DNA from 3 places in the Yersinia sp. 2541 StPb PI genome. Region 3 is predicted to be linked to each of the others. Evidence: predicted binding sites of a transcription regulator. Region 3 holds the regulator's gene; each other region holds the start of a gene.

Region 1 (3,285 bases), 3.2 Mb from region 3:
CGTTGGTCCGTGTCAGACACGTGCTTGGTTGTCTACGGCAAGCATGCCGAGAGCGCGACTAAATTTCTGGGTCAGATAACCCGTTTCGTTACTGGATGCCGAGGCACACAGCATACCGGTACTCAGCCAACGGTTGACGGTAACACCGGCGTCGTTGGTCTTAATGAAGTTAGCGTCCCGGTCTTCTTTCATCAGCTTGGCAATGCGGTCAAATGCATCATTCCAAGTGATTCGCTGCCATTTATCTGAACCCGGAGCACGGTATTCAGGATATTTCAGGCGGCTTTCGCTATGGATAAAATCCACCAGCCCTGCACCTTTCGGGCACAGCGCGCCACGGTTTACCGGATGGTCCGGGTCCCCTTCGATATGGAAAATACTCTCTTTGGCGTTTTTTGCGCCGTCACCGAGGCTATACATCAAAAGCCCGCAACCAACGGAGCAATATGTACAGGTATTCCGCGTCTCACGGGCGCGCAGCAATTTGTAATTGCGCGTTTCCGCCAGCGCCACTGACGGCGTAAAGCCGAGTGCCGCGACCGTGGTTCCTGCCATACCGCCAGCGCAGATCTTAAAGAACTGCCTTCTGCTGACCTGCATGGGTCTCTCCTTCGTTCATTGTCACATTATTTCAGTTCACACTTCCCTCAACGAAACCGGAAGCGCTAAAATCGCTTACGCGATATCACCTTTATCGGTGTGGGATACATTCTTCTGGAAATAGAATTATACCCATACCATTCTTAATGTGAATGTTACCACATTGTGATTATGGGTTATAACTTTCAGGGCCGCATAGTGAGCCAGATCAAACCTTCAACAATTGACCTCTCCACCGGAATCTGCGGTGCAAAACAACTTAACGTGCTACAGCGCCATCAAATGGCCGAGCCGCAATTGGATTGGCTGGCGGAGGAAGTGCCGGTAGCGCTGGTCTACAACGGCATTTCCCATGTGGTGATGATGGCAACCCCGAAAGATCTGGCAGCATTCGCGCTAGGTTTTTCGTTGTCAGAAGGCATTATTAGCGCCCCACAAGATATCTACGCCATTGATGTGACACCAGGCTGTAATGGCATAGAAGTTAACATTGAGTTATCCAGCCGTCGCTTTGCCGGTTTAAAAGAGCGCCGCCGGGCTATGGCCGGCCGCACCGGATGTGGGGTCTGTGGTATTGAACAGCTTGATGATATTTTTCGCCCCATCACCCCTCTGCTTTTCACTCAGACCTTTAATTTGAATCAACTCGATAACGCACTGGCACAACTCAAGCAGGTACAAACTGTGGGTCAGTTGACGGGTTGCACTCATGCTGCGGCCTGGATTAATCCGAAAGGTGAATTGTTGGGTGGTTGTGAAGATGTGGGCCGCCATGTCGCACTGGATAAGCTGCTGGGGATACGGGCCAAACAGCCGTGGCAGCAAGGTGCTGTGCTGGTTTCCAGCCGTGCTAGCTATGAGATGGTGCAGAAAACCGCAATGTGCGGTGCAGAGATTTTATTTGCTGTTTCTGCTGCAACAACCTTAGCGGTTGAAGTTGCCGAGCGCTGTAATCTGACGCTGGTTGGCTTCAGTAAACCCGGTAGAGCAACGGTTTACACCCATCCGCAGCGGATTAGCGAATAGAAAGACCATACAATTAGTACGGCATTGATAATCATTTTCAATATCATTTAATTAACTATAATGATCCGAATGCTTACGCGGCGCTTACTTTTTTTGCGCCGCCCTACACTACGGAGACGATGATTATGAGTTACTCACTGCCATCCCTGCCTTATGCTTATGACGCCCTGGAACCCCACTTCGATAAGCAGACGATGGAAATCCATCACACCAAACACCACCAGACCTATGTTAACAATGCAAACACGGTGTTGGAGAGCTTCCCTGAGCTGGCTAAATTCAGCGTTGAAGACCTGATCAAAGATCTGGACAAAGTTCCTGCTGAAAAACGCACTTTTATGCGTAACAACGCCGGCGGCCACGCTAACCACAGCCTGTTCTGGAAAGGGCTGAAACTGGACACAACCCTGAAGGGTGATCTGAAAGCCGCTATTGAGCGCGATTTCGGCAGCGTAGATAGCTTCAAAGAGAAATTTGAAGCTGCTGCGGCAACCCGTTTCGGTTCTGGCTGGGCTTGGCTGGTTCTGAAAGACGACGGCAAGCTGGCGGTTGTATCTACTGCTAACCAAGATAGCCCACTGATGGGCGAAGCAGTTTCTGGCGCATCAGGCTTCCCAATTATTGGCCTGGATGTGTGGGAACACGCTTACTATCTGAAATTCCAAAACCGCCGCCCAGACTACATCAAAGCATTCTGGAACGTGGTTAACTGGGATGAAGCAGCAGCGCGTTTCACTCAAGCCAAATAAGCCGCATAAACCGTATGTTGCATATCCAAAGAACGTGGAGTTGCAGCTAACAACCCTGTAGCTTCAAGTCCGAAGGATACATGCCAGCAAGGTCATCTTGCTGGCATTTTTATTGCTAAAGTTTAGCCAATTTCTGCCGATAGATTGTCCAAGAAGGGCGTTGGTATTCATGGATATAAAGCTCATGAACTATACCCTAAATAATTCGAGTTGCAGGAAGGCAGCCAACGCACATGCAACTTGAAGTATGACGGGTATATCGTTTGGGATAAGTACTCTTGCCAAGGCTACCCCACATACCACCAACTCCCCAAAATCTTCTAATAACTAGACCTCCCCAAACTCACCTACGCTGATTGATTTGCATCAGAGACACCGCATAACGGAGAAGAACATGGCAGTATTTAGCAACGTTTTTGGCAGCTTTGAAAATATGAAAGTCGGTAAAAAGCTGGGATTAAGCTTTTTCCTGATGTTGTTGCTGGTCGGGATCATCGCCGGTACCACCGCTTATCATTTCTCCGTGATTGAAGATCATGCTTATAAAGTTGACCTGAGTTACAAAGTTAACGATGAATCCAATCAGGCAAAATATAATCGCGCATTATATGAACGTACCTACTCTCTGCAATACATCAAAGAAAATTCTCAACATATCAATAATATAAAAAATCTTCTGACCCAGAGCGAAAGTCTTAGTTGGTCGGCAGATAACCGCAAAACCATTAGCAGTATTTCCGATGTGGTAGAGGAGTATCTGCAGCAGCAGAGTAACTTCGTCAATGCCGTAGCCCATAAAGATGATGTGCGCAAAAGCTGGAATATTTCTGAAACCCAGAAGAACCTCAACGAGCTGCAACAAAGCCTACTTAATGAAGGGGCAGATACCAATACCCAAATCCTGCTAGCA
Region 2 (3,285 bases), 2.6 Mb from region 3:
TTTATCTGTCAGTAATGGATCCATCGACTCATGAGATTGCAGTTTAAATTTCGCCAAACTCTCTTGGGTATTTTTTAGTGCTACACTGGCTGAAGCCAATTCACGATCAGCATCGGCAGTTGCCCCGCTTTGACGATATGCCGCGGCACGACTTAAACGAGTAACCACACGAAAATATTGGTCATTACCCCGATTAATAATATTAATGTTTTTTTGTTGGTTAGAACTCAGATGTAATGAATGCGTCAATTGGTTAAGTGAAAATAATGTAAAGGTCGAGACGCCTCCCCAAAGCAACAAAAATATAACAAGAATAGATAATAACGCCATCCTGATGGTGATATGTTTTAGAAAATTCACGGGAATACCCCTGTGTCTTATTTTTTTAGTTTATTTCCTTGAGATTTCAAGGTGTTTATCGCTGATAATCCCCGCAGGGAAAAAGGTTAATTATCAGGACTCATCACCAAAATAGCATAAAACCAACACAAAAGATCAAGATAACCGATCAATATTAAACAACCGATTGATTTCACCTATTAAAATGTAAATAACGTTCGATAATCTTGATCGAAAACTGATTAACAACGTTCAGTAGTTTCCACATTATATGTATTTATTCTGAATATAAATACAGCGCCCCATTACCTATTAACTCTTAGAATAGTTAGCCAATCAATTAATTTACTTACAGATAGAGAATTACCTGTTTTTGCAATTGCAGAATTAAATATCTTATTAAATGCGATTGGGCGAGATAAATAAAATAATAACAAAAATCCATATCAAACCATCAGGCACGCGATACAGCAAAATTTAACTATTTATTTGCTATGGTTGATTCTGTATTTTTTTAGCAAGGAAACCAGGCTGGGGAAATAACAATTTTATTCATTGCAATATAGGCATGTGCTTAGCACGGCGACGGTGATACTAAAAGAAGAGCGGCCAACGATCACTGGCCGGTATTACACCTTAATTCGCGCTAGCCGCAGCCCCCAGAGGCCGGCTGAATTGGCTTAAACCATGCTAATGAGTCATGGCCAGCATGCGACTGATCGTCCTCTAAATGGTTTGACTGGTGCGATATTTCGCTAGGTTTCCTGTCTTGAAGATGAGCACGCCAATCCTCCCTTTCACTCACCACATTGCAAATAGTAATAGGAATAATAATTACTACCATTCATTTTATGGCATGATAAATTACGACCTAGCACCGTTAAATAGAAAGAGAAAACGCCGTTATGTCCCACTATATACCTGCCTGTAAAACATCCCGTTCTCTGCCTGCCCTACTGGGCTTGCTGTGTCTGACATTTTGGTTATCCGGCTGCAAACCCGCGGAGGAGAACAACGCATCAGCGGCAGACGACAACTCACCAGCATGGTCCCGGAAGGTGGAAACGGCTAAAGGCCCGGTCACATTAACTCAGCAACCTACACGGATTGTCTCCACCAGCATCACCATCACTGGCACCTTATTGGCGATCAATGCGCCGGTGATTGCCAGTGGAGCGACCGCGCCCAGCTCCACCGTCGCAGATAATCAAGGGTTCTTTACTCAATGGTCGGCTGTCGCACAGGCAAAAAAACTGGTACCGATATATCAGACTGAGCCAAACGCCGAAGCTGTTGCCGGCATGAACCCTGACTTAATTATTATTTCTGCCACCGGGGGGGATTCAGCGGTGAAATTGTATGAGCAGTTATCTGCTATCGCGCCAACCTTAGTGATTAATTACGATGATAAAAGCTGGCAAGAGTTAGCAATGATATTGGGGCAGGCAACTGGCCATGAAACCGATGCGAAAGATGTGATTGATAAATTTGCCAACCGGCTCAATGAGGTGAAACAGAGTATTACCTTACCACCGCAGCCAACGTCGGCTTTTGTCTATCAAGCCGCCGGTAGCACCGCGAACTTGTGGACTGAAGACTCGGCACAGGGCAAATTGTTGCAGGAGCTGGGCTTTAGGCTCGCTGAAATACCTGAAGCCGTGAAAGGTAACACCAGTATGGGACATCGTAAGGATATTATTCAGTTAGGTGGCGAGAAGCTGGCTGAAGGTCTGAACGGTGAGACTATTTTACTCTTCTCCGGTGATCAACCGTCAGTTGATGCATTGAAAAGTAATAAATTTTTAGCTCATATTCCAGCGATTGAGCACAACCGTGTTTATGCCGTGGGTTATGACACTTTCCGCTTGGATTATTACAGTGCGAGTAATCTGTTAGCCCGAATTGAAGGGATGTTTAAACCTGCTCATTGATTGGGTAAGTCCCGCTTCTGACGTTGAGCGCATTCAGGAATGTGACCGAGCAGGCTAAATTTCCCCCTGCGTTACCACAGCGATGCATTCTAACAATAATGCGTGCTAACATATCTCACCCAAATAATAATGATAATCAAATCGATAACAATAATCATTTGTTAAAGAAGAGTTACAATGCCTGCTGATTATTCTCCAGATCAATATTCAATAAAACCGCTGACACTGGTGTCGACGTCAGAGGTACCAACAGCGCGCCGACGCGGGCTGTTGCTGCTGTTCAGCATTGTTGTGTTGCTATTGGTCATGGCTGCCAGCCTGATGCTCGGTGCCAAAGCCATCCCTTTCTCCGTGGTCTGGCAGAGTTTGCTCGGCACAGAGCACAGCGCCGATAGCATTTTGATCGTTGAATCACGTCTGCCGCGAACCTTGATTGGTGTACTCGCCGGTGCAGCGCTGGGGCTATCGGGTGCAGTCATGCAAGCCCTAACCCGTAACCCACTGGCTGACCCCGGTATTCTTGGCGTCAATGCCGGAGCCAGTTTTGCCGTCGCCGTCGGGATCATTTTTTTCGGCGTTAATGCCATCCAGGGCTATATTATTTCCGCTTTTATCGGTGCGATGTTAACCACACTGGTGGTGTATTGGGTCGGTGCTCAGGGCGGCGGGCGCGTTAATCCCCTGCGCCTGACACTTTCCGGTGTCGCGATTGGCGCTGTGTTAATGGGGATTTCCTCTGGCATATCACTGACACATCCACTGGTCTTTGATCGGGTGCGCTTCTGGCAGGCAGGGTCATTGGATATCCGCAGTATGTCAGTGGTATTGGCCGTCACTCCGGCAATCCTGCTCGGCGGTGTGATCTCCCTGTTGCTGGCTCGGCCACTCAATGCGATGCATATGGGAGAGGATCTGGCGGCCGCGATTGGGGCCAGAATTATCCAAACCCAATTTTGGGCGGTCATCGCCGTCACCTTGTTGTGCGGTGCCGCTACCGCAGCCGTTGGCCCTATCG
Region 3 (3,285 bases):
AAGTATTCAGCTTCGCACCAGATAACATGCCGCAGAATGCCGAGACCTCAGTGGACCGCGATGGTAATCACTTTAGCGCGAAAAGCGATAAACCTTGGCCGGGTGTACATGGCATCTCGGGTCAGTCATGGAATGAAACCGTCCGCACTGATGAGCAGATGGAATACATGATCTTCCCGCGGATGTTGCCATTGGCCGAGCGTGCCTGGCATCGCGCTTCGTGGGAGCAAGATTACAAAGCGGGCCGCGAATATCAAGGTGGCCAGACGCATAGCGTCGATACCAAGGCGTTGGACATCGATTGGCAACGTTTTGCCAACATCATGGGCCAACGTGAACTGGCAAAACTGGATAAAGCCGGTGTGTCATATCGCCTGCCTGTCCCCGGTGCTCGGGTTGTGGCGGGGCAGTTGGAAGCCAATATCTCACTGCCGGGCCTGATTATCGAGTATTCAACTGATGGCGGTAAGCAGTGGCAGAAGTATGATGCGAAGGCAAAACCTACCGTGAGTGGCGAGGTGATGATCCGCTCCACCAGCCCAGACGGTAAGCGTAGTAGCCGTGCTGAGTCGGTTAAAGTCTGAAAATTGGTAATATCGAGCTGTGTCTAATGTTATCTCCTGTTTGCTTTATTTTTTGGCCAAACAAATTTAAGTGAAGTTGAGTTGATGGTTTTTCCCCCGGCAGGTCCGGGGTTTTTTTTGCTGTAAAATTGATGCAGCTCGCTAAAGGGGGGAGAGTCAATAAATGGGGGCGATAAACAGTGAATTTGTCACTCAGGAAAGAACAATAACGGGATAGATACCCAATGTTATTGGTGTTGCAGATAGCTAGCAGGCGAACGAACCCAGAACATCGCTAACACTCTAGTGGCTTTCAGTACCAAGGGGATAAATATCAAGGACATAAATAAGAACGACCACCTGACTCCCAACCGAGAGATACTCAGGTATAGAACGGGAAAGGTGGCCATCTTGCTGATAGCTTATGTTAACCAAACAGTAGAACCTATCAATCTGGATTAAACATAAGCCGTAGTGTATTCAGTGCTTAAAATCTTTATAAGATAATGCTTTCAAAGCACATTATCTTTTATCGTGTGCCGACTCGTTTTCACGGCAATCACCGGTCTCACAATGGCCGTACAGATACAGACTGTGATTGGTCAGCTTGATACCATGCTGTTTAGAAATTTCACGTTGAAGCGATTCAATGGATTCATTGCTAAACTCAATCACTTTGCCGCAATCCAGGCAAATCAAGTGATCATGATGATGCTGCTGCGTCAGCTCAAAGACTGATTTACCGCCTTCGAAATTGTGGCGGGTAACAATACCGGCATCATCAAACTGGTTCAGTACGCGGTAAACCGTGGCTAAACCAATCTCTTCACCAATATCGATCAGCTTTTTATAAAGATCTTCCGCGCTGACGTGGTGGCACGCCGGATCTTGCAACACTTCCAGAATTTTAAGCCGGGGCAGTGTTACTTTAAGGCCTGCGTTTTTTAAGGCTTTGTTGTTGTCAGTCATGCGGATTCAGTCCTGTTACTATCGTTTCAAATTAAGGCTGTTCAGCCTATGACATCCGTGGCGCAATAATTACAATTACGTCTCATTATAGAACTGCTAGCCCCAAATGAAAACCGTGGTTGTTAACAAAGATATAATTGCACACTTTGTAAGATTAATCATGCAGTGTATTGATGAATGGGGATAACACATCATTTAAGTGTACAGTGACGAGGGATAAAGTTACAAATTTGTAGCAGTTTATTTTCATTTTGCGCGCAGGAAGATGTGGATATGTGGGCCGCTTAACAAAGCACAATCGGATAGCCGGACGCGCTGTTCACCATGGATGGGAGCTAAAGAGAGAGAAAACAACGTTATGACAAAAAGCACAGCTCAAAAGGATAAAAGGCAACGGAAACGCCCGGCAGTGTTGAACACGACCATAGCGTTTCCGACAGGCTTGATTAACCCACTATCTCAGACAGGCTCAGTTCTTCAGTAATCTGTTTTACCCATGCCTCAACCCGCTCATTGGTAAGTTCTGGCTGACGGTCTTCATCAATTGCCAGACCAATAAAGTGGTCGTCATCCGCCAGACCTTTGGACGCTTCAAAATGGTAGCCCGCGGTTGGCCAATGGCCCACGATTGCGGCACCACGTGGCTCAATGATGTCGCGCACGGTACCCATCGCATCACAGAAATATTCTGCGTAGTCTTCCTGGTCACCACAACCAAACAGCGCCACCAACTTGCCATTGAAATCGATCTCTTCCAGTGTTGGGAAGAAATCATCCCAATCACACTGCGCTTCGCCGTAATACCAGGTTGGGATCCCAATCAGCAAAATATCGAAGCCTTCTAAATCTTCTTTACTGCTTTTGGCAATGTCGTGAACCTCAGCAACATCTTTGCCCAGTTGCTTTTGGATCATCTTGGCAATGTTTTCAGTATTGCCAGTATCGCTGCCAAAGAAAATGCCTACAGTTGCCATATAGCTAAATACCTTTTAAATTCAAATAGTTATGCAAATTACTGAGCGTTCTGCCCAATATTATAACACATGTATAGGGCGACATAATGCCAGAGAACCCCATCAGGCTTTTATCAAGTTTATGCGATATTAAATTTTTGTGAGTCGCTCAACCTTATAACTCCATTGCCGATAACCGTTGTGTAACTGAATAGTTGCAATTTGCGGTGCCAGGGGGAAACCCGTCAGATGAAGGTCTGCCGGCAAAGGAGTTGTCGTTAGCTGTATGAACGTCCTTTATTGCTTTTCGGTCATCAAATAACACCAGAGTCTCTAACGATAACTATCCGATATATAAGGGGAACGAACATGCAGTTTTTAAAAAATATTACTATCAGGGCGGCATTGCTTTGGGTACTTGGCGCATTTTGTCTGCTCTGGGGCGGTGTATCGGCCTATACCTTGTTATCACTCAACCAACTGACACAATCCTCCAACGCGAATACTGTGTTGGTTGAAAATATGAATTTGGTTAATCAGGGGACGGATCAATATTTCCGTATGGTGACACGTCTGTCTCGTTCAGTAGATTACCGCCAGAGCGGTAATATCGTGGATGCTGACAAAGAATTGAAATCATCCCATGTTGCATTGGAAAACCTGAAACAAAAGTTGGCAGAATTTAAAACTATTGACCATGCACAGTTAGACTCCGCTTTGGTTAGCGGCGTGATTGATGGATGGAGTGGGTTAATTGAACAAGGGGTTACGCCGCTGTATCAAGCTGCAATGGACAATAA

What was found. The regulator Fur, encoded in region 3, represses iron uptake genes when iron is present. The targets are predictions, from matches to a motif close to ATAATAATGAGAACNACTATCAA.
Positions count from the first base shown of each region.
Region 1: sodA (superoxide dismutase [Mn]) is a predicted target of Fur. The motif match lies at 1,651-1,673, and genes of this name have one in related genera.
Region 2: fepB (Fe2+-enterobactin ABC transporter substrate-binding protein) is a predicted target of Fur. The motif match lies at 1,161-1,183, and genes of this name have one in related genera.

Region 1 is NZ_JAZGQB010000001.1:49,430-52,714, reverse strand. It holds gene fdnG (formate dehydrogenase-N subunit alpha) at 1-600, opposite strand, end outside; gene fdhD (formate dehydrogenase accessory sulfurtransferase FdhD) at 772-1,626, shown strand; gene sodA (superoxide dismutase [Mn]) at 1,752-2,375, shown strand; gene V1953_RS00210 (methyl-accepting chemotaxis protein) at 2,770-3,285, shown strand, end outside.
Region 2 is NZ_JAZGQB010000001.1:645,105-648,389, reverse strand. It holds gene V1953_RS02850 (methyl-accepting chemotaxis protein) at 1-360, opposite strand, end outside; gene fepB (Fe2+-enterobactin ABC transporter substrate-binding protein) at 1,245-2,270, shown strand; gene fepD (Fe(3+)-siderophore ABC transporter permease) at 2,448-3,285, shown strand, end outside.
Region 3 is NZ_JAZGQB010000001.1:3,292,144-3,295,428, reverse strand. It holds gene V1953_RS14895 (beta-N-acetylhexosaminidase) at 1-584, shown strand, start outside; gene fur (ferric iron uptake transcriptional regulator) at 1,086-1,532, opposite strand; gene fldA (flavodoxin FldA) at 1,979-2,506, opposite strand; gene V1953_RS14880 (methyl-accepting chemotaxis protein) at 2,855-3,285, shown strand, end outside.